DNA from 2 places in the Aestuariivivens sp. NBU2969 genome. Region 1 is predicted to be linked to the other one. Evidence: riboswitches for the same ligand, from Rfam matches in the RefSeq annotation. Region 1 holds a riboswitch; the other holds the start of a gene.
The links. Region 1 has a riboswitch for S-adenosylmethionine ahead of K7G79_RS02505 (homocysteine S-methyltransferase family protein). Riboswitches for the same ligand answer to the same signal wherever they lie in the genome.
Positions count from the first base shown of each region.

Region 2: it holds a riboswitch for S-adenosylmethionine, as region 1 does, so the genes downstream of both, K7G79_RS07035 (hypothetical protein) here and K7G79_RS02505 (homocysteine S-methyltransferase family protein) in region 1, are expected to answer to the same signal.

Region 1 is NZ_JAIOUU010000002.1:168,240-180,117, reverse strand. It holds gene cobA (uroporphyrinogen-III C-methyltransferase) at 1-146, shown strand, start outside; gene K7G79_RS02525 (bifunctional precorrin-2 dehydrogenase/sirohydrochlorin ferrochelatase) at 150-734, shown strand; gene K7G79_RS02520 (NAD(P)/FAD-dependent oxidoreductase) at 736-1,788, shown strand; gene epsC (serine O-acetyltransferase EpsC) at 1,837-2,580, shown strand; gene cysM (cysteine synthase CysM) at 2,564-3,454, shown strand; SAM riboswitch class I at 3,533-3,655, shown strand; gene K7G79_RS02505 (homocysteine S-methyltransferase family protein) at 3,708-4,727, shown strand; gene metH (methionine synthase) at 4,951-7,626, shown strand; gene metF (methylenetetrahydrofolate reductase [NAD(P)H]) at 7,995-8,951, shown strand; gene K7G79_RS02490 (acyloxyacyl hydrolase) at 8,986-10,083, shown strand; gene K7G79_RS02485 (head GIN domain-containing protein) at 10,167-10,913, shown strand; gene K7G79_RS02480 (acetate/propionate family kinase) at 11,070-11,878, opposite strand, start outside.
Region 2 is NZ_JAIOUU010000007.1:409-12,286, reverse strand. It holds gene K7G79_RS07075 (YcjF family protein) at 1-519, opposite strand, end outside; gene K7G79_RS07070 (ATP-dependent RecD-like DNA helicase) at 523-2,691, opposite strand; gene K7G79_RS07065 (hypothetical protein) at 2,792-3,280, opposite strand; gene K7G79_RS07060 (hypothetical protein) at 3,261-3,662, opposite strand; gene K7G79_RS07055 (hypothetical protein) at 3,664-6,180, opposite strand; gene K7G79_RS07050 (DUF262 domain-containing protein) at 6,171-8,291, opposite strand; gene K7G79_RS07045 (hypothetical protein) at 8,504-9,103, opposite strand; gene K7G79_RS07040 (CHAP domain-containing protein) at 9,304-9,891, opposite strand; gene K7G79_RS07035 (hypothetical protein) at 9,963-10,400, opposite strand; SAM-I-IV-variant riboswitch at 10,465-10,562, opposite strand; gene K7G79_RS07030 (YDG/SRA domain-containing protein) at 10,673-11,551, shown strand; gene K7G79_RS07025 ((deoxy)nucleoside triphosphate pyrophosphohydrolase) at 11,538-11,878, shown strand, end outside.

The DNA of each region.
Region 1 (11,878 bases):
AAAAAGTAGGTTTAGGCACCATAAGTACCATTCAAAAGATTGTAGAAGAAAAGCAGTTGTCTTCACCAGCCATTATTGTCATTGGTGAAGTGGTTAAACAAAGAGCGGTACTGAACTCGATTTCTAATGATGTTGCCTTGGTATAAGCTATGGATCACAATAATTTATATCCCATTTTTTTAAAAGCAAACCATCTAAATATACTCATAGTAGGCGGTGGTTATGTAGCTGAGGAGAAATTGACTTTTTTATTAAAGTCCAGTCCAGATGCTAAAGTGTCCATGGTTGCGCCCATATTTAAGGAGGGGACCGAAACCTTGTCTAAACAAGGAGATGTTACCTTAATTAAAGATGTTTACAAAAAAAAATATCTAAAAGGAAAACATATAGTTGTTGCTACCACCGATGTTCCTGAGGTAAACATTAAAGTTTATAAACATTGTAGAAAGCTAAACATTTTGGTAAATGTGGCCGATAATCCGCCTTACTGTGATTTTTATATGGGTGGTATTGTTACCAAAGGAAATGTAAAAGTAGCCATTAGCACTAATGGTAAATCGCCTACAACCACTAAGCGGTTACGACAATTTTTTGAAGATGTGATTCCTGAAAACATTAATGATTTGGTGAAAAATTTAAACCATTATAGAAAAAAAATAAAAGGTGATTTTGAACAAAAAGTAGAAACCTTAAACGAAGTTACCAAAGGATTAATTGAAAAAGAAAAACCATAATATGATTAAAACCGATATACTAATAATAGGAGCAGGTCCAACAGGTTTATTTACTGTATTTGAAGCTGGATTATTAAAATTAAAATGCCATTTAATAGATGCCCTGCCACAACCTGGAGGGCAATGTTCGGAGATATATCCTAAAAAACCGATATATGATATTCCAGGGTTTCCTGAGATTTTGGCAGGCGATTTAACGAAGAATTTATTGGAGCAGGGCAAGCAATTCAAACCTGGATTTACTTTGGGTGAACGAGCGGAGACCATCGAAAAATTAAAAGATGGATCATTTATTGTAATTACTAATAAAGGCACTAAGCACCATGCTCCTGTAGTGGTCATTGCAGGTGGTTTAGGGGCTTTTGAACCAAGAAAACCTACTATTGAAAGTATTGCAAATTATGAAGATAATGGTGTCGATTATATCGTAAAAGACCCTGAGGTTTACAGAAATAAACGTGTGGTGATTTCAGGTGGAGGTGATTCTGCATTGGATTGGAGTATCTTTTTAGCCAATGTCGCTTCAACAGTCACATTAATCCATAGAAGAAATGAGTTTAGGGGAGCGTTGGATTCTGTAGAAAAAGTAAGGGAGCTAACCCTATTGAATAAAATCAATTTAATTACCCCTGCCGAAGTTACAGCCTTGCATGGTGATGGTAAAATTGAAGCAGTTACTGTAACCAAAGAGGGTAAGTCGGCTTTAATAGAAACTGACCATTTTATTCCGTTATTCGGATTGTTACCAAAATTAGGGCCTATAGGAAACTGGGGGTTAGAGATTGAAAAAAATGCTATTAAGGTGGATAACACATTAAACTACCAAACCAATATTCCCGGGATATTTGCCATAGGAGATGTGAATACCTATCCAGAAAAATTAAAATTAATACTTTGTGGATTCCACGAAGCGACTTTAATGTGCCAAGCTGCTTACCGCATTATTAATCCAGGGAAAAGGTATGTGCTAAAATATACAACAGTGAGTGGTATCGACGGATTTGATGGATCGCGTAAAGAAGCCCCAAAAGCGGTGATTCAGGCTATTCAATAAAATTATAATTGTGTAACTTAGTCATTTAATTTACGATAATATTCACGAATGAAAAGCTATAATGTTTGCCTAAAAGATACCGTTAAAACATTTACTAAGCGCTTGTTCTATTCACTTTTTGATGAAGAACAACATAATGAATATGAAGCATATTTAGAATCGACATTTCTTAAAATCCTTGCCAAATTAAGTATTGAAAAGGGTGAGGAACACTGGGATACATTTAAGGAAAAATTGCCCGAATTAAGACTTATGTTGGATTTAGATGCCATAGCTTTTGAACGTAATGACCCAGCATCACATAGTTTACAGGAAATTTATTTGGCCTATCCCGGGTTTTATGCTATTTCTATTTATAGGCTAAGCCATCAGTTATACAAGCAAAAGGTCCACATATTGCCTAGAATGATGAGTGAGTACATTCATGGTATTACGGGTATCGACATACATCCAGGTGCGACCATTGGCAAATCGTTCTATATCGACCATGGAACGGGTATTGTCATAGGTGAAACTTCAATAATAGGCAATCACGTTAAAATTTACCAAGGGGTAACTCTTGGGGGTATTTCAGTAGCTAAAAGTTTGGCATCTACCAAACGACATCCTACCATCGAGGATAATGTATGTATTTACGCCAATGCCACTATTTTGGGAGGGGATATCGTTATTGGTAGAGATAGTGTTATTGGTGCAAACGTATGGATTACCCAATCGGTTCCAGAAAATTCATTGGTAACTTACCAAACCGAAATAAAAATTAGACCCAAAAAGAATGGCATTCGAAAATAGTATCATTGGTCAAATAGGTAATACGCCGTTGGTAGAGGCTACACATCTTATTTCAAAAAAAGGGGTAAGGTTGTTTTTAAAATTAGAAGGGAATAACCCCGGAGGAAGTGTAAAAGATCGACCTGCCTTTAATATGATTAGTGAAGCCTTAAAACGGGGAGATATTAAAAAGGGGGGTACTTTGGTTGAAGCCACTAGTGGTAATACAGGTATTGCTTTAGCATTTATCTCTAAGTTATTAGGGCTGAATATGATACTAATTATGCCCGAAAACTCCACTGTAGAACGAGTAAAAACAATGCGAGCTTATGGTGCTGAGGTTATTTTAACACCAGCTGATATCGGGATTGAAGGCTCCCGCGACTTGGCATTTAAGCTAAGGGACGAAAAAGGCTATACTCTTTTAAACCAGTTTGAAAATAACGATAATTGGAAAGCGCATTACAAAACCACAGGGCCAGAAATTTGGGAAGCGACTCAAGGTAAAATAACACACTTCGTATCGGCCATGGGAACTACCGGAACCATAATGGGAGTGTCAACCTATTTGAAAGAGAAAAATAAAGACATAACTATTATAGGAGCACAACCGGATGATAATTCCAGAATCCCTGGGATTAGAAAATGGCCTGAAGAATATGTGCCTAAGTTTTTTGATAGATCTAAAGTCGATGTGATTGTTGAAGTGACAGAAGCAGATGCTAAGGAAACCACACAAAAATTGGCGTGGGAAGAAGGGGTTTTTGCAGGGATGAGTAGTGGCGGATCTGTGTATTGTGCTTTAAAAATCGCTGAACAAATAAATGAAGGCCTTATTGTAGCGGTTATATGTGATCGAGGGGATCGCTATTTATCTTCAACCTTATTTGAGTAATGAAAGTAGTTTTTTCTTATTTCATAGGATAACAAAAATATAGTTGCTATTTTTGCCGTTCAGTTCATAAATGTACTAGTGTTATCAAGAAAGGTAGAGGGAATAGACCCGTTGAAACCTTGGCAACCCTTTTCCTAACAATCACACAAGGTAAAGAAGGTGCTACATTCTACTAACTGTATTTTGTTAGAAAGATAACGAAAAGTGTTTTCTTAGCTTTTCTTGATGACATATAGATATAAATAATGTCGAAATGTCGAAAATAAAACAGGCTTTACAAGATCGTATTTTAGTGTTGGATGGTGCTATGGGTACCATGCTTCAACAATATAAATTTACTGAAGCGGACTTTAGGGGGGAGCGCTTTAAAGATTATCCTGTACCCTTACAAGGGAATAACGATTTGTTGTCCATTACTCAACCTGAAGCCATTAAAACCATACACGCCAAATATTTTGAGGCTGGGGCGGATATTGTGGAAACCAATACCTTTTCGGGAACAACAATAGCAATGGCCGATTATCAAATGGAAGATTTGGTTTATGAACTGAATTATGAGTCGGCTAAGTTGGCCAAGGAAGTCGCAGTTGAATTTACAAAAAAAGAACCTTATAAACCACGCTTTGTAGCAGGATCCATTGGGCCTACAAATCGCACGGCCAGTATGTCGCCCGATGTTAACGATCCAGGATATCGAGCGGTTACCTTCGACCAGTTGCGCGTAGCTTACAAACAACAGGTAGAAGCACTTGTTGATGGTGGAGCCGATTTATTATTGGTGGAAACGGTTTTTGATACGCTTAACGCCAAATCGGCGTTGTTTGCAATTGAAGAAGTTAAGGAAGAAAGAGGAATCGATATTCCAATCATGTTGAGTGGAACTATTACAGATGCTTCTGGAAGAACCTTGTCTGGGCAAACGGCAGAGGCTTTTTTAATTTCGTTATCTCATATTCCTTTGTTGTCCATTGGGTTTAATTGTGCTTTGGGAGCCAATTTATTACAGCCCCATTTAGAGGCCATTGCCAATAAAACAGAGTTTGCCATATCGGCACATCCTAATGCAGGACTACCAAATGCCTTTGGAGAGTACGATGAAACTCCAGAGGAAATGGGTGAACAAATAGAGGAATACCTAAAAAAGAATTTAATAAACATAATAGGAGGTTGTTGCGGCACAACACCAGAACATATTAAAGTAATTGCCAATATAGCAGCGAAATATAAACCTCGTAATTTTGGCACCCTGAAAGCAGTCGAAGGGACTCATTAGTTATTAATGATGATTTTAGAAGTTAGCATATTATAGCATCTATGAAAGGATCTGTTATACATAAGTTAAAAACGTGTTTAGGCATGCGAAAGTATATCTTATTGGTGAATTGGGAAAGGGTATAAAATCATGAAATAGGATTCCGTAAATGGGATAATATCAAAAAAGGAAAGACTTGTTAAACCATTTTATAAGCCTTTTCTAGTGGTAGAACATATTAATAATGAAGATAAAACAAACAAAATACATGAAGCTTTCGGGACTGGAACCCCTAGTCCTTAACGAGAACAGCAACTTTATAAACGTCGGAGAACGTACCAATGTAGCAGGTTCCCGCATGTTTTTGCGATTGATAAAGGAAGGTAAGTTTGATGAGGCCTTAGATATAGCTCGTCATCAAGTAGAAGGTGGTGCACAAATCATTGACATTAACTTTGATGACGGACTTATAGATGGTAAGGAAGCCATGGTTAAGTTTCTAAATCTTCTTGGAGCTGAACCTGATATTTGTCGTGTACCCATAATGATCGATAGTTCTAAATGGGAGATTATCGAAGCAGGCTTACAAGTTGTACAAGGTAAATGTGTAGTGAATTCCATTTCACTTAAGGAAGGCGAAGACAAATTTATTTGGGAGGCCAAGCAAATTAAACGTTACGGTGCAGCGGTAATTGTTATGGCATTCGATGAAGTAGGACAGGCCGATAATTATGAAAGGCGTATAGAAATAGCAAAACGCTCGTATGATATTTTAATAAACAAGGTGAATTTTCCATCGGAAGATATTATTTTCGATTTAAATGTGTTCCCAGTGGCAACTGGGATGGAAGAACATCGAAAAAATGCTGTAGATTTTATTGAAGCCACGCGTTGGGTGAGGCAAAATTTAGAAAATGTAAGCGTTAGTGGAGGGGTGAGTAATGTGTCGTTTTCATTTAGAGGTAATAATGTGGTACGTGAAGCCATGCATTCGGTGTTTTTATATCATGCCATCCAAGCAGGTATGAATATGGGTATAGTAAATCCAACTATGTTGGAGGTGTACGACGATATTCCCAAAGACTTGTTAAAGCATGTTGAAGATGTTATTCTAGATAGGCGGGATGATGCTACTGAGCGCTTGTTGGAATTTGCTGAAACAGTAAAAGGTGTTTCCAAAGAAAAAACCGTTGACTTGTCATGGCGCAAAAAACCACTTCAGGAACGTATTACCCATGCTTTGGTAAAAGGTATTGATGCTTTTATTATTGATGATGTTGAAGAGGCTAGGCTGCAAGCCCATAGACCAATAGAGGTTATTGAAGGACATTTAATGATTGGAATGGACGTTGTGGGCGATTTATTTGGTGCGGGTAAGATGTTTTTACCACAAGTAGTTAAGTCGGCTCGAGTGATGAAAAAGGCCGTGGCGTACCTAAACCCGTTTATCGAAGCCGAAAAGTCCGATAAGCAAGAGCCTGTTGGCAAGATATTGATGGCGACTGTAAAAGGAGACGTACACGATATTGGTAAAAATATAGTGAGTGTGGTATTGGCCTGTAATAACTACGAGATTGTAGATTTGGGTGTGATGGTGCCACCTGAAAAAATTATAGAAACAGCCATAAAAGAACGGGTTGATGCTATTGGACTTTCGGGACTAATTACACCATCACTTGACGAAATGGTATACTTGGCCAAGGAAATGCAACGCCAAAATTTTGAGTTGCCATTACTTATTGGTGGAGCCACCACATCCAAAGCACATACTGCAGTTAAAATAGATATCCAATATCAAAATGCTGTGGTTCATGTCAATGATGCTTCAAGAGCGGTAACGGTAGTTGGTGATTTGTTAAACAAGAAAACGTCCCGTGAATATGTAACCAAGCTAAAAGCCGATTATGAAGATTTCCGTACTAAGTTTTTAAAGCGGGGCAAAGAGAAATCTTATATTTCAATAACTCAAGCACGCCAAAAAAAATATGTCATCGATTGGGATAATTCATCTATTGTTAAGCCAAAAGAATTGGGAGTTCAGGTATTAAAGCAATTAACTTTAAAGGATTTATTACCATTTTTAGATTGGAGTCCGTTTTTTAGAAGTTGGGATTTACATGGTAAATTCCCCGATATATTAAGCGATGAGGTTGTTGGAGAACAGGCAAAGCAGTTGTATGATGATGCTCAAGAGATGATTCAGCAAATTGTAGCCAAGCAAATGCTAAAACCGAAGGCAGTTTTTGGCTTATTTGAAGCCAATACCATAAATGATGATGATATTTATGTTCTAAAAAAAGGCAAGGAAATTGGCGTGTTCAGAACCTTGCGTCAACAGTTGAAAAAACGGGAAGGTATTCCAAATATTGCCTTGGCAGATTTTATAGCACCTAAGGAAACTGGCAAAACCGATTATATTGGAGCCTTTTGTGTCGCAATTTTTGGAGCTCAGAAATTAGCAAAATCCTATAAGGACAAAGGCGATGATTACAATGCTATTATGGTTCAAGCTGTAGCCGATCGATTTGCAGAAGCCTTTGCTGAATATTTACATAAGCAAATACGAACCAAGCATTGGGGTTATTCTGAAGATGAAGATTTAACTAATGACGATTTAATTAAGGAGAATTATAAAGGCATTCGCCCTGCGCCAGGTTATCCTGCCTGTCCAGATCATTTAGAAAAAGAAACCATTTGGCAGTTACTTGATGTTGAAAAGTTAATAGGGGTCAAGCTTACCGATAATTTGGCTATGTGGCCAGCAGCAGCTGTTTCAGGATATTATTTTGCAAATCCGGAAGCGAAATATTTTGGATTAGGTAAAATTACCGATGATCAGGTTACCGATTATGCCTTAAGAAAATGTATTGATAAGGATAAAGCTAGAAAGTGGTTGCATCCTAATATTGCCGATCAATAAACTTTAAGCATTATTGTTTGTTGCGACATCCTTTTGTTTTCAATTCGAGTATGTGAAGCAAGTATCGAGAATAACACAAAAGATATATTAGAATGTGTGACTCTGCATAAATAGAGTGACGCCTAATAATAAATTAACAATTTGTTGTATTTCGTCTAACGGCATAAAACTTAATTAGTGCAAATTTTGCAGTGAAAATAAAAAATATGAAAAAAAATAGAGCAGAATTAGTATTCTTTGTTCAGCTATTAATACTTACTGTTACTGCACTAACTATTGCTTATTTTTTTAAATAAAAAGAAAGGGCTATCGGGAATCATTTGTAAATTCGTGGCTAATTTAAGTGATACTGAAATAAATCAGCATAAATGAAAGTAACAGAGCACATAAAGAAAGCAAAAGGAGAAACCTTGTTTTCATTTGAGGTGATACCACCAAAAAAAGGTATGAACATTCAAGACTTGTATAATAATATAGATCCTTTAATGGAATTTAATCCTCCTTTTATTGATGTGACTACATCAAGGGAAGAATTTGTCTATATTGATAAGGGAAAAGGCCTGTTAGAAAAGCGAATTACTCGTATGCGCCCTGGAACTGTTGGTATCTGTGCTTCTATTATGCATAAATACAAGGTAGATGCTATTCCACATTTATTGTGCGGTGGATTTACAAAGGAAGAAACCGAATATGTGCTGGTAGATTGTCATTATTTGGGGATTGATAATGTTGTTGCCTTACGTGGTGATGCTAGAAAGGACGAACCTTATTTTGTGCCTACCACAGGCGGTAATGCTTATGCTAGAGAATTGGTTGAACAGATAACAAATTTAAATAAAGGGCAACATCTACATGATAATGTGGAAACAGAACATAATTATGATTTTTGTATTGGTGTGGCTGGTTATCCTGAAAAACACATGGAGGCACCCTCATTGGCTACCGATTTAAAACGTTTAAAAGAAAAAGTAGATGCTGGTGCAGACTACGTTATAACCCAAATGTTTTTTGATAATAAAAAGTATTTTGATTTTTTAAACAAGGCTAGAGAAATAGGGATTAATGTCCCTATTATTCCAGGTATTAAGCCTATTGCAGTAAAACGCCATTTACAGGTTTTGCCTCAAATATTTAAAATTGATTTACCCCAAGACCTTATTGACGCTGTTGAAGCCTGTAAGGATAATAAGGCGGTAAGGCAGGTTGGTATTGAGTTTGCTATACAGCAGTCGAAGGAGTTGAAAGAGGCAGGCGTACCATTTTTGCATTACTACTCCATGGGTAAAAGTGACAACATTAAAGCGATAGCATCAGAGTTATTCTAATAATTCATGTACTTTTGCCTGAGAACCAATCTACATGAGGCTAATAGTTTTATGTTTTTTATGTGCAGTTTGTAGGATGTCCTTTTCTCAGGACAAAGCATATACATCCTTTATTGATGTCAATTATTTTAGCGGGAATATTGCATTACATAACAATGATATACTACATTTAATACAAGGACATCCTGAAGGCGTTATTTTTGGATGGAATAAGAAAACCTATGGATTCAATGCATGGGAGCAAAGGTATAACTATCCCGATTATGGTATGTCCATAGCTTATCAAAACCTTAAAAATAAGGTGTTGGGTAATGTGGTGTCAGCTTATGTTCATTACAATTTTTACTTTTTTAAGAGATATTTAATGTTTCGTATTGGTCAGGGATTAGCTTATACCAATAATCCTTATAATAAGGAGAACAATTTTAGGAATATTGCATTTGGAACGCATATTATGAGTAGTACATACGCTTTATTGAATTACAAAAAAGAATGTTTGTTTGATAACATTGGATTTCAAGCAGGTTTATCTTTTATCCACTATTCCAATGCTAATGTAAAAGCTCCAAATACCAGTATTAATTCAATATCTTTAAATGTAGGAGTGACTTATAGATTAGAAGAAAATAGTCCTGAATATCAATACACTTTAATTGAAAATGACAGAGGATTTAGGCAATCCATAAAGTATAACTTGGTATTTAGAACAGGTGTTAATGAAAGTGATGTAGTGGGAAGCGGGCAATTTCCATTTTATATTGTTTCGGCTTATACCGATAAGCGCATTAATCGAAAAAGTGCCTTACAGTTGGGGGTAGATGTGTTTTTTTCAAACTTTTTAAAGGAATTGATCTATTATAAAAGCGTGGCTTTTCCAGAGGATAATATTTCAGGCGATGAAGATTTTAAACGTGTTGGTGTTTTTGTGGGACATGAATTGTTTATTAATAAAATATCCATATTGTCACAGTTGGGGTATTATGTTTATTATCCTTTTGATTTTGAAGGACGAACTTATTTTAGGATAGGTGTTAAACGTTATTTTGGCAACAAGTGGTTTGGAGCTTTGACATTAAAATCACATGGCGCAAAAGCTGAGGCGGTTGAGTTTGGAATTGGGGTTAGACTATAGTTTGTTATTCCTGAGAAGAGGAATCTTTTAAATTGAACTCTATAATGAATATATAGATTCCTGCTTTCGCAGGAATGACAGTAATGAAAAACATACTTTACATACTTACATTTATGTTGATTGTAGCTTGCAACAGTGAAGATGCAAACGATTGCTTTCAAAACACGGGAAGCATAGTTAGGCAGGAAATGGTGTTGGCTTCTTTTGATAAGGTTCTGGTGAATCGGGATATTGAACTGATTGTAAAGGAAGGTACGGAGCAAAAAGTGGTTATTGAAACGGGAAAAAACTTAATCAATGATGTTAAAGCTGTAGTTATTGATGGTCGATTATTATTAACCGATAACAATAGCTGCAATTATGTACGCGATTATGGGGTTACTAAAGTCTATGTAACTTCGCCCAATATTACCGAAATACGAAGTTCCACACAGTATGATATTAGTTCCAATGGGGTATTGACTTATCCCAGTTTAACCATTTTATCCGAAGATTTTAATGCGCCAGACACTTTTGCCAATGCTAATTTTAAATTACAGATAGATAACAATACATTCCGATTGGTGTTTAACAACTTGTCCAATGTCTATATTTCGGGCAAAACCAATAACTTACATATTACATTTGCCGCAGGAACATCTCGTTTTGAGGGTCGTGATTTGGTAGCTCAAAACGTGACGCTGTGGAACCGCAGTTCTAACGATATGATTGTTAACCCACAACAATCTTTAAAAGGAAAAATTTCAGGTACGGGCAATGTGATTTCAGTTAACGAGCCTCCTTTAGTTGAAGTGGAGGAATTGTATAAAGGCCAATTAATTTTTGAGTAAAATTTGTCATTCGAATGGAGGCTTTTAGTCGACTGAAGAATCTTTTTTGATTAGAGTACTTTCCTAACTTTCTGAAATAGAGACTGTGCAAGAGATTCTATCTATTATAGGAATGCAACCTTTAAAAATAGTAGAGGCTAGTGTCGAAATAGATTTTTATGATTGGTATAATCCCGTAGCCTGCTTGGCAATTTCTAACTCTTCATTTGTAGGAATGACTAAAATTTTTGCTTTTGAATGTAATGCGTTTATTTCCCTAATTTGGCCAGATCGCTCTTTATTTTTTTCTTCATCTAATATAATCCCAAGAAAATCTAGGTTTTCACAAACCATTTTTCTAATTAACACAGAATTTTCACCAATACCAGCTGTAAATACAATAGCATCCAATCCGTTTAAAATGGCAACGTAGCTACCAATGTATTTTTTTATGCGATACACATTCATTTGCAAAGCCAATTGGCAAGCTTTGTTACCTCTTTGGGCTTCAGCTTCAATTTCCCTTAAATCACTGAACCCAGTTAAACCGAACATGCCGCTTTGCTTTTGTAGAAGTGTATTGATTTCATCTAAACTATATTTGTATTTTTCGGCTAAATAAAAAATAATCGCAGGATCAATGTCACCAGAACGTGTTCCCATAATTAACCCGCTAACAGGTGAAAATCCTAAAGAGTGGTCAATACTTTTACCATCTTTAATAGCGGTCATGCTACACCCATTTCCTAAGTGTATGGTTATGATTTTTGAATCTTCTTTTCCTAAATATTTAACAGCTTGTTCTGAAACGTACTTATGGCTTGTGCCATGAAATCCATATACGCGAATGTTGTGTTTTTCCGAAAAATCGTTAGGTATAGCATATTTGTATGCATACTCTGGAATAGATTGATGGAAAGCTGTATCGAAAACAGCCACTTGCTTAGCGTTTGGAAAAATAGTAGCGGCAACTTCAATACCCTCTA
Region 2 (11,878 bases), on a different contig from region 1:
CAAAAATTCTCTTGTATAGGTTTTCTTCTCATCTAACGAGCAGTATTTATAAAGTTCTTTGATTTTGTTTTGAATAGCTCTTTTTTTTGCTTCACATGCTTCTTTGTTTTTTGCATAACTATCATATTTCTCTTTTTCTAATAAATATTCCTTTAGTTTCTTTTCATAATCGGCTACTGCTTTTTTATGATTATTATATCTTTTTTTGAATCTAGATTGGGCTTCAGAATACTGATATAAAGAGTATATTAATAATATAGATAATAGTACAAAAAAAATCTCAACGCCATAATTGCTATCAAAATAGACCCAATTAATAAAAAGAGTAAGCACTAAAACAATAGATGCCCCACAACCGAAACCTTTCAAATCAAGAAAATTTGGTTTTTTTATAATTTTGAACTCATAATTGTATGGCTTAGTAGGTTCCGCTGGTTTTCTGCGAAAAGATTGATTCTTCTCCAACAAATCCACCTCTTTTCTTAAGATGGTAAGTTCATTAATAATTTTATCCTTCATAAATTATAAATTGTTCTGTTCTAAGTATAAGTTGTTTTTTAATTTCATTTCTTCAATTTTTTCAAGTGAAATTTTAAAATCTATTATCCTCTTTTCTATAATTTCAATAGTAGATGGAGCTATAACAAAATGTTCTAATTCTAATAAATTTAAGATATAATTAGGCTCTTTTTTTAATGCATTTTCAAGTTGTTCTCCTTCGTATATGCCAAAATCAAGAACTGAATTTAACCTATATTTGGTAAGCTTAGTTTTAGGTTTTGTTATTTTAGATGATGAAATTGTTTTTTCGAAAACATCAAATACATTTTTGATAGTCTTATTTAGAAAAGAGGGGCTTTTAAAATCATTTATTTTGCCTCTGGAAATTGACTTATTGAATTCAACTAATTTAGAATCAACAATAATATCAGAATTTGTTATTTTTCTTTTTAAAGTTAAACCTTCTATGCTTTTGCATCTACTAATAGCTGTGTATAATTGACCATTTACAAATGCTCCGCTTCCCAGGTCAATATTTACCTTGTCAAAAGTTAATCCTTGACTTTTATGTATTGTAATAGCCCAGGCTAATTTTAATGGAAATTGAGTGAATGTGCCTATAACTTTAGATGTAATTGAACTCTTAGATTTGTCCCATTGATATTTTCTATTTTCCCAAGTTTCTCTCTCAACCTCATATGTTTGTCCGTTAGCTAACTCAACCTCAATACTATTCTCTTTAATGAAGTTTACTTTTCCAATGGTTCCATTAACCCATCTTCTACCATTTGAGTAAGAATCATTTTTCACAAACATTACTTGTGCATTTCTTTTTAATTCTAATGTAGCTAGAGTTGGATACCTGTCTTCCTTAAAATCTCCAGATATTGTAGCTTGGAAGCTTTTTAATCCATAGGGGATTTTGAATAATTTTCTATTGTTTTCCTCATTAGCAATATAGTTATTGCTTGTTAGCATCATTACAAAATCATTAATATCAGGAGAATAATGAGGATTATATTTTCTATTAAAGAAATTTAGAACATTTGAGTCAGCTTCATAAGTTCTTATCTTATTAAGGTTATTTATAAAATTCTCTTCTGATTGCCTATGAACCTGTTCAAGTTCAAATAATTTAGGTTGAAGTGATTTGAAAGCTGGAGCATCAAAGAAATATTCACTATCATATATTTCAGAAAAAACATGTTTTTGTATAGAATCACCTCTTTCTACAATAGGAGGTAACTGAAAGGCATCTCCAACAAATAACATTTGTTTGCCACCAAAAGGCTTATTTTGCTCACCTCCATTTATTTTTAATGAATAATCTAAAGCCTCTAATAAATCAGACCTCAACATTGAAACTTCATCAACAATTATGGTATCTGCTTTTTGTAATATTTTATATTTCTGAAAATTGGGATTGTATTTTTTTATTTCCTTGTCCTTAGGTAAAAGAGGTTTGAAGGGAAATCCAAAAAAAGAGTGTAATGTTTGTCCTCCAATATTTATTGCTGCTATCCCAGTAAAAGCAAATAATAAAGTATTTTTAGAGGTTTCCTTAGTGAAATAGTGAATAAATGTCGATTTTCCCGTCCCTGCTTTACCAGTAATGAAATAGGACTCGTTAGACTTTTCAATCTCTTTAAATAAATTAATAGCTACTGTATCATTCGAATAATTCTTTGGTAGTTCTATATACTTATTATAAAAATCTGGAAGTTCAACTTCTTCAAAAAGTGATAATTGCTGATTAGCTTCTGTTTCGCTACCTTCAATTCTCATAAAGAAAAATAAATCTCCTATATTGTCATAATAAGGGTCAGATGTATTCAAATCTTCCCCATACCGTGATAATTGCTTAAGTAAATAGTAGGTTTTTTTCAAAAACGTATGGCTATCATGTTTCCCAGAAGAAATCACATCTTCCACCTTACTTTTTGTTAAAGTGATACCAATAAAGGATAGGTATTTTAAAACGGTGTCAAGTTCATTTAGGGGATTAGAATGGTTGTAGTCGTCATTAAAATCTTCAAAACCAACAGGAAAATCTTTAAAATGAATAGAATCGTCGTCAAAACCATGAAATAACTGATTGGCAATATTCGGTTGATAAATTCCAGCTTTCACCAAATCAGAATCTTTGAACTGATTTTTCCATTTCTTCTCTATTTTCTTCAGTTCGTTCATTACAACTCAATCTTTATTAAAGCCAGTCATCTAAATCAGAAAACATAGTAGCCTTTCTTCAAAATATAAATAAGGAAAAAAGTATTCATTTTTTAATCTTTTATCCAAACCATTTCATTATTCTAGGTTTATATCCACTCAAATACAATTCTTTAAATTTTGGATAATCCATCATAGGTTCATTTAAGTCAATAAAAGAAAAACCTCCTCCCATTTTATCTTCATAGGTATTATGTTTCTCTAATTCATCAAAAAACTCATCCATGTATTTATCATAGGCTGAAAGGATTTTACTATCTAACATCTTTGATTTAGAAGCGTCTTTTTCTGAAAACTTTATAAAGTTATAAACATTCTCTTTCCATTTTTTAGCAATAACTATAAAACAATCACCTGGCTTTATACCAAAGAAGGATTTAATATCATTCTTAAAAATCATTACTGTGCAATCAGTGCATTTAACTTTTAATGTCGTATAATTGATTTTGTCATATCCAGTTAATTTATCAATAAATGTATTTCCAAAAATAATTTGCTTAATCTCTAGATCTATTTCAAATAATTCTGAATTAATTTTCTTTAGTATCATTATTAAAATCTTTTTCAAAATTCTGTATCAGTGAGGATACTATAACTCCACCAGCAGTTCCTGCTAAGAAGCCCCAGATTCCCACTGCACCTCCAAGACCTGCTATACCAATTCCCCCTGTTCCAAAAACAGCAATACCTATAATTGTCCCTAAAAATCCTCCTATAAAAAGCTTAGATTTAACGGATTGTTTTGTCCACATAATCTTTTTAATTTCTTTAGCTTTCTCCGTGCCGCTTAAATTTGAATTCTGTATTTCTTGAACCCTACGTAATAAAGTTAAAATCTTGTCCTTTTGTTTTCTTGACAGTTTTTGAAAAAAGGCAATCCCTTTTTTGATGGATTTTTCAATTTCTTCTTTTATGTTTTTTGTTTCATCCATCTTAAAATAATGACCATTGATTATCGTCCAACTCAGCCAAAATTAAAGAATACAAATTCTTATCATATGTACTCATCTTCTTCGTATCAAATAACTTTCTTTGCCTGTAATAGTAATGATATAATTGTTTTTCTTCATCAATAGATGGACTAGGCAAGCGTTTATATGAAATAACAAATCCATATAAGTCATTAAGACTAAATTTTAGACGTTCTCTTGTGTTTATTTCATAATCATAATTCTTAATCAAGTCTTTTATTAATGAAGCTCTTTTAATTTTAAGCTCACCAGCCTTTAATTTTTTTCTTTGCACATATAGCCATCTATAAAGCACTTGCTCTGATTCTGGACAATTGTTTGATGAAGGCAACTTGTTATAGGTTTTTACAAAACTGCTAATGCTATCATAACTTTCCATCCAAGTTCGCTTTGGTTTAGTTTCGGACTCAATAATTAACTCAAACTCCTCTCCATATTTCATATTGGCTATACCAATATAAGCTCCCTTAAAAAATGAAAAAGTATTTGATTCATCTAATTTCAAATTAGTCATAATACTATTTTCATTGGTTTTGGGTCGATACTTAACAACACGGTTTGTTATTTCTTTTATATGAACTGGCTTAGGTTGCCCTGTTAAAAAAGCTTCAACTATTTCCCTAATGGTTCCTCCTTTAAAATTTATTTTTTCATCCTCCCATTCTTTTAATCCATAAACACTGGTTCTTCCTATAGGCACAAATCCATGTTCTCTTTTCATTGAAGCTCTTATGCTTTCTACGCTAGTTTTATAATCTGGATTTTGAAGAATAACACATTCATATATATCGTTTACTTTAGAGGGTTTATCAAGTTTCTTTAATGCTTTATAAGCATACTCATGAACTTTTAATTTTGTGTTTCTACGAATTACAATATTGTTCTCCTCATTAAAAAAAACACCTAGTTCATAAATCAATAGAAATTCACAAACCATAAATATTTGTTTCTTTAATTCAGTGAAGTCGCATTTTTTAAATTTGTTAAAACAACTCTCCATCGAAAGGTTGTACGTTGCTTCATTACGCTCACGAAGTTTTAAAGATATTTCATCTAGGAACTTGACAAAGTCAAATAATACATTTAGTTTTTTCTTAATAAGATATATATTTTTCCATTCATGTCTGTTACGATGAGTTATTTCTCGTTCTTGAAAAACATCTTCTAGAACGCCAAGTATATCAATTGAATCATCTAAGTAAGGGGCTAGTAATAGACCACAAAAATTTTGATTAAAATTAGTGTTACTGGTTTTATTTATTAATTCTGCTTGTTCTTTACTTATACATATTATTTCATGCTCTAAACTTAAATTATAATGATTAAAGGTATAATCTAATTTTTTTAAGGGATATAATATTGAAAGTAAGCTATGTAAGCACGTCTCCTTTCGCTGCCGAACTCTTTCAGCAGTTAGGTTAACCAAAATTCCTATTTCTTCGTTGGATAGTATTTTCTGACCATTGTAAATCTTTATTCCAGACATTATAATCTGGTAAAATTTTGAATCAAATAAATTATCACACTTGAGAATATAATCGCAAACCTTGAAATAAGAATTGCTCTCAATAATATTGATAGGAATATTCTCAATACCAAAGTTATATTTAAAGAATAAATTTCTATTCTTATTCCTTAATTCCTTTTCATTTGATTTGGTGGAAACCTCCTTAATAAATTCCCTTAACCTGTCAGTGAATTGATTTAATTCCGATGCCGATTTTACCCCAACATTATCTATATTTAAAAAATCAAAATCGTTAACTGAAAATATATGTTTCCTAAATGAGTAAAAGGTAATTTCACCCTTAAGCATTTTTCTCAAGGCATTACTACTTCTAACAGAAAGGTTTTTAAAATTGGATTTTATGTAACTATTAATAGGTTTGATATGTATTTCTGACAACCCTTCTAATAATTCTTCAAAAGAAGATTTCAATTTAAAATTTGTAGTACCTGATTCATTATATGTATTAATTATAAAATCCTTTATAATTTCTATATAATGTTTTATTTCGGAAATTGATTTGGTTCCTGCATTTTCAATACTGTTGTAATCAAAGGGTTTTACTGATAATATTTTAGCCCATATAGAAGCAAGAGTCAAGTTTCCATTTAAATGAAGTCGAAGAGCATTCTGGCTTCTACGAGACAACTGGGATGAATTAACTTCAATAAATTTCTCAATAAGGTCTCTCCTACTAGGTGAAAGATTTAACACTATCTTTTCAAAAGTGTTCTCTTCAACCTTTTTATTTTGGTTTCTTAAAAACATGTGCTTATACTTCTCACATAAATCTATCAGCTCTTTATTAGAATCTTCTCTGCACCTTCTTAAGGCTAAAAAATTACCATTTTCAAAATAATATTTAATTAGGTCTCCAAAAGAGTTTAGGTCGTTTTCATGACACAAGTTAAAAGCTCTGGTGCTGAGGAAATTTTGCAAGCTATATAATCTCATTGATGTATTTAATTCCAATGCAATTTTTCATAATTGCTCTGCTCTTCTCTATTTAATGGAATAGAAGAATTTCCATTTCTAACATAAAAACTATCTCTACCCTCAAAATTTAAAAACACAGGCTTTCCGAATTTTGAAATATTTATTAAACATATTTCCTTCTCCTCAACTGTTGGAAAAGTGATTTTTAAATGTTTTTCGAAATTACCACCAAGGAACTTTTTAATAACTTGTTTCAAATAAAGTTCAAATCCATCTAAGTTTTGTTTGCTTAGTGTACTTAAATCTTTATCTAACCCTAGTATGTTTCCATCATCATCAACGCCAATTATCAAAATACCACCATCAGCATTCAGAAATGCAGATATAGTTTTTGCAACTACGCTTTCTAGCTTCTTATTCAATTGTCCTTCTCTTAAATCATACCTTAAAGTGGATTTAAATTCTAATTTATCACTTTCACCTGTAAGTATCAATTCCTTAATCCCCTGCTCCTTGGAACTCACTCGATGTTTTAAATCAATTCTATCGGAAAGCTTTTTATACATCAATGTTGCTCTTTCCCTAAGAAAAATGGAATAATCATCACTGCCTATACCAAACTCACTAATACCCTTAATCAAATGAGATTTAAGGGTAGGTAAAAGCCCATCGTTAATATCTTTAAACTCACTAATGTAAACAGAAGGAGCCTTTGCCTTTATTTTACGTTTATTTATATCAGCACTCACCAAAGTGATATTAACCAAGCTGTTTGCATTTCCAATATTATGTTTTTTCAAGTAAGCCCTTGGAAAGAAATGATGATAGTTTTTACTATTGGCGGCTTTTAACCAAGAATTGTCCAAAATTACCTTGCCATTATCTTGAAAATCCTTAGGTTCTTCGTAAGCTAATAAGCAAAGAATGGCTTTACAATAGCTGCTACCTGCACTAAAACTAGTTTCTATCAAATCTTTAGGCGAGGTTAAATAGACTTTAAAGTCATCATAAATAGGTCTTTTTCCAGATATTATTTCATCTATTCTTTTTACATCTTGTGCTAATTTTGATTCGGTGGCACTTGAATAACGATAGGATAAAGCAATTCTCCAGAAAAACTCCTCTAGGTATTTGATTTGCTCTCCTTGAGGACGTTCTTTATTTATATAGAAAAAATAAACATAAGGAATTAATAACGAATCATATGGAAGAATAGCGGATACGGGAATCCTATATACTGAACGGAAGAAATCAATGCTCTCTTTAAGTGCGGAGATTAGATTGTTCCATGCGTCAATTATTCTCTGCTTATCTAGCTGTAAAATAACCTTACGTTTGCATTCTTTATTCTTACTTAAAACAAGTGCAAGAGAGCTAAGTATAACAGAACTTGAAATGGTATCATATTTAATTGCAGAAAGCTCTTTAAGCAATTTTTGATACTTATCTTCCATATCAAAATTTTGTCCCTCATCATAGGTCTTTGCCGACATTATTTCAAAAAGAGTAAGCGTCTGTCCTCCTGTGTTAATTCTTGTAAAAACTTCAATAGCAGAATCAATATCTTCCTTTCTTAATACTATTGTTGAAAAATCATAAGTTGAAAAAGCTTGAGAGTATTCGTGAATTTTTTTAAAATCTTGGTCTGAGTACCGCTCTTTTATGGTCAATAAATTATCATTAAAATTTAATACTTCATTTAAAGAAATATAAACTTGATTAGGCTTTTCAGAGACAACAATTTGTTGGTCATTACTATAAATATCTTCTTCCAAGTCTACATAAATTCCCGAATAATCCGTAATTTTTTTCTCTCCTTCCTTTTGTATTTGTGCCCCTAAATAAGCTGCGTACAAGGACGTTATTCTTTGCTGACCATCAAGAACATATTGCACCTTAATATCGTCTGGAACAGGAGGTAAATTTAGATTCCCAATGTTTTTGATATCATTTAACCTCTCATTAGTTTCCCATAGTATAAATGTACCGATTGGATACCCCTTTAAAATACTATCCAGGAGTTTGGCGGTTTTATCTATACTCCAAATAAAGTTTCTTTGAAATTTTGGGATTTTAATATGACCCTTTTCTATTTCAGATATTAGGTCGGTATATTTTTTCGAGTCAGGTTTTGGTTGTTTGCTCATTACTATATTTAAATTAAAGTAAGATTGCTAAATGTAGGTTAATTGCTATAGTTAATTTATGACATTAGTCACAAACTATATTAATTCTCATAACTTTGAGAGATAGATAGAGCCTTATTTAAACTAACGCCTGGAATAAAGATAAAAATTACACTGTATATTCCTACAGTATATTACAAGTTTTTTTCAATTTAGAATTAATCTTCTTAAAATTATTTTAATCCCAATTTCCTCTTGATAGTGACATCATTTTTATAGAATAAGTCATGAGAACTAATTCTCCTTTCTTCAAAAGCTTTATACTTTTCATAATGAAAGTACTTATTGTACATTCCTGATTTCAGGCTTATGAATATTCTTTGAATATCAGCCTCAAAACTATGACGAATATGGTCTACATAAAAATAGTTTGTACCTACCTGTGCGTGCAAAAAAGGAATATCAATATTTTCACCTACCCTTGGCAGATATGGTAAATTATTGCACTTAAAATACCCTCTGTCATTTTCAAAATAATTTAGGTCGAAATATATTTCAGTCTTATTAAATACCAGGAAATTCTCTTTTTCAATATCAAAGACCTCATTATATAAGTCTTGTATTAGTTTTCTCAAAGTATAGGGCTTTAAATCCAAGTCGATACCAATTTGTTTTAAAGAAGGTATTGGTTCGTCAGATTCTAAAAAATCATTGGACATCATAAAATCTATTAGCTCCTTGTATTTCTGATTTCCCTTGAATATCTTCTCAAGCTGAATTTTGATAAATAGTAAATCCAGAAATGCTCTTTTTATTGAAAATTGTCTTTCCATGATATTTAGTTTTTGTTTATCTGCAGGAAAGACAAGGTATCAAGAAAAGGCTTATTTTGGCTTTTTTTAGCAATAAAAAATGCCCTAAAAAACGCTCTCTACATGCGTATTACACATTTACCATAATTACAGTTTTCTGTTTTTAAGTAAAATTTTTAGTTAAAGTAGGTGTTCACTTTATATTTATTATTTATTGCCTCTTACGGTTTTCTTAATCTTCCCAAAACTGAGCTACTAATAATTTTCCATTTATTGTTGGTTTTTACAAGTTCAAAAGTTGCTCTAGATTTACCATACCTACCAGGGTTTTGCTGTATGATTTCAATTTCATTACCCATAACCTTAGAGACAATAGCCACATGTCCATAGCTATTAAATCTAGTTGCCCCAAAAATGATTAAATCATTAACCTTTGGTTTACTTAAACTAGGATTTGAATATTGAATCAGATTTCGGTCTTTGTTGTATTCTCCATCTTTAAGCTTTGTATTAAAGAAGTCTTTAGCATGTCCATAGCTATTAGGCATTTTATGATTTAAATACTCATAATAATAACGTTTTACGAACTCTACACACTGATACTTTAATCCGATGTTGTAATTATCTTTCGATAGATTTCTACCTTCCACATTACTAACACTTGCGTTGTAATACACATTAATACCATTAAAGCTGTCCACCACATCTCCAACTTTGTAAAAAACGTTGTTCTTATATAACAGAATCAAGCTTGTTGCTCCAACAAGAACAATAATCATGAGTGCGTATATCCATTTTTTATTTTTCAAATAAGATTCTTTCTAAGTATAATGATATATTAAAGAATAGTTAACGCATAAACTATTAGTTTATGCTTTGATTAAAAAAGGTATGTGATATCTGGATTTCTATTATTATGTGCATCTCGCTCATAACCATCACTATAGTTACATCTGAAAATATCATTTATTTTCCCATCTTCTTCTTTGATATTATAAGCAAAAGCTGGCTTACCTTGATTAGGTTCAATGTAAAACTCATATACTCTCTCTCCAACATAGCACATTTTACATGTTCCCATTACCAATTTGACCTCTTCTATTCCGATGCTTTTTAAATAGTCAAATTGACTTTTCATTGAGTTTAAAAATCTATACTTATCTAAGTCTTCAAAATACTGGTCTTCATCAATCAATGGTTCAAAAATGGAAGTATCTAGCTTTATACAAGCTTCAATAAAGGTCTCCTTAATTTTTAAGGAATTATGCTTCCCAGAGGATACTTGTTTTACTTTTAATTTAATGAGTTGATTGTCCATAATAAATAATTTAAATATCAATTACCATGACGATTAAATAAAGCTATTGATAAGAAAGAGGTAATAAAAAACACTTTTTTCCTTTATAATGGCTCATTGTTAAAGCACCTTTGCTTGTTATTGCAGGTTGCTACCTTATTTAAGAGGTTCGTAATGATGATTTAAATATAGGGTTATTTTGGAAATATTATTAAGTTAATTAAACACCCAGCAGGTTTGTGTAGTGTTAGCTATTTCTCTAAATTTACTCTTTAAGAATTTAATATAACGATATGCCTAGAGCAATAGTATTCGGTGAAATTCCTGGAATTGAAGAAGGACATTGGTTTGAAGGACGAAAAGAAATGATGCCAACAAGTTTTCATAGAAGCTGGGGTGCTGGAATAGATGGTAATGGAAATGAAGGAACTTCGGCAATTGTACTTTCAGGTGGTTATGAAGATGATAAAGATTTAGGTGATGAAATAATATATACAGGAGCAGGTGGTAATGACCCCAAAACAGGAAAGCAAGTTGCGGACCAATCTTGGAGTAATAGAGGAAATGCAGGATTACTTAAATGCATGAATGAAGGTTTACCTGTTCGAGTTATTCGAGGACATAAGCATAATTCAGACTTCTCCCCTAAAAGTGGTTACACATATGCTGGTTTATATAGTGTGGTTGATGCTTGGCAAGAAAAAGGTAAAAGCGGACACAAAATCTGTAGGTTTAGGTTAGTTTATTCTGGAGCCAACGATACTAGAAAGTCAGCAGAGGAAACTGAATTGGACCACGGTGTTCGAGATAAAAAAAGAATAGCAGGAACAGTTTTACGGATAGTACGAGATACCAAGATTGCACTTGATGTTAAAAACCTATATAAATATAAATGTCAAGTTTGCGGAACGGCTATAAAAACTCCAAGTGGGTTTTATTCTGAAGGAGCACATATTCGTCCATTAGGAAAACCTCATAATGGGGATGATAGCCTTGCAAACCTTCTTTGCATGTGCCCAAATCACCATGTCATGTTTGATAAAGGCTCTTTTGCTATTACAGATGATTATAAATTGATGGGGGAAGTGACAGGTGATTTATTGGTTGATAAGAAACATCAGATTGATACCAATAATCTTTCATACCATAGAAAAAGCCATGGGTTTGATTAAGGTTGTTTGCGGAGTAATTTATAAGGATAATAAAATTCTATTATGTAGAAGAAAGCCAGGGAAGTTCCTAGAAGGCTATTGGGAGTTTCCTGGAGGAAAGGTGGAAGATTATGAAACAAATGAAAATTCACTCATTAGAGAGCTTCAAGAGGAGCTAGAGATGGAAGTTAAAATAGAAAGTTTCTTCACTATTTCTGAACATCATTATGAAAAATTCTCCATAGAATTAATAGTATATAAATGCATTTATAAAACTTCTAATTTTAAACTCACGGACCACGATAAATATGAATGGGTAAAACCAAATGATTTATTGAATTGGAAACT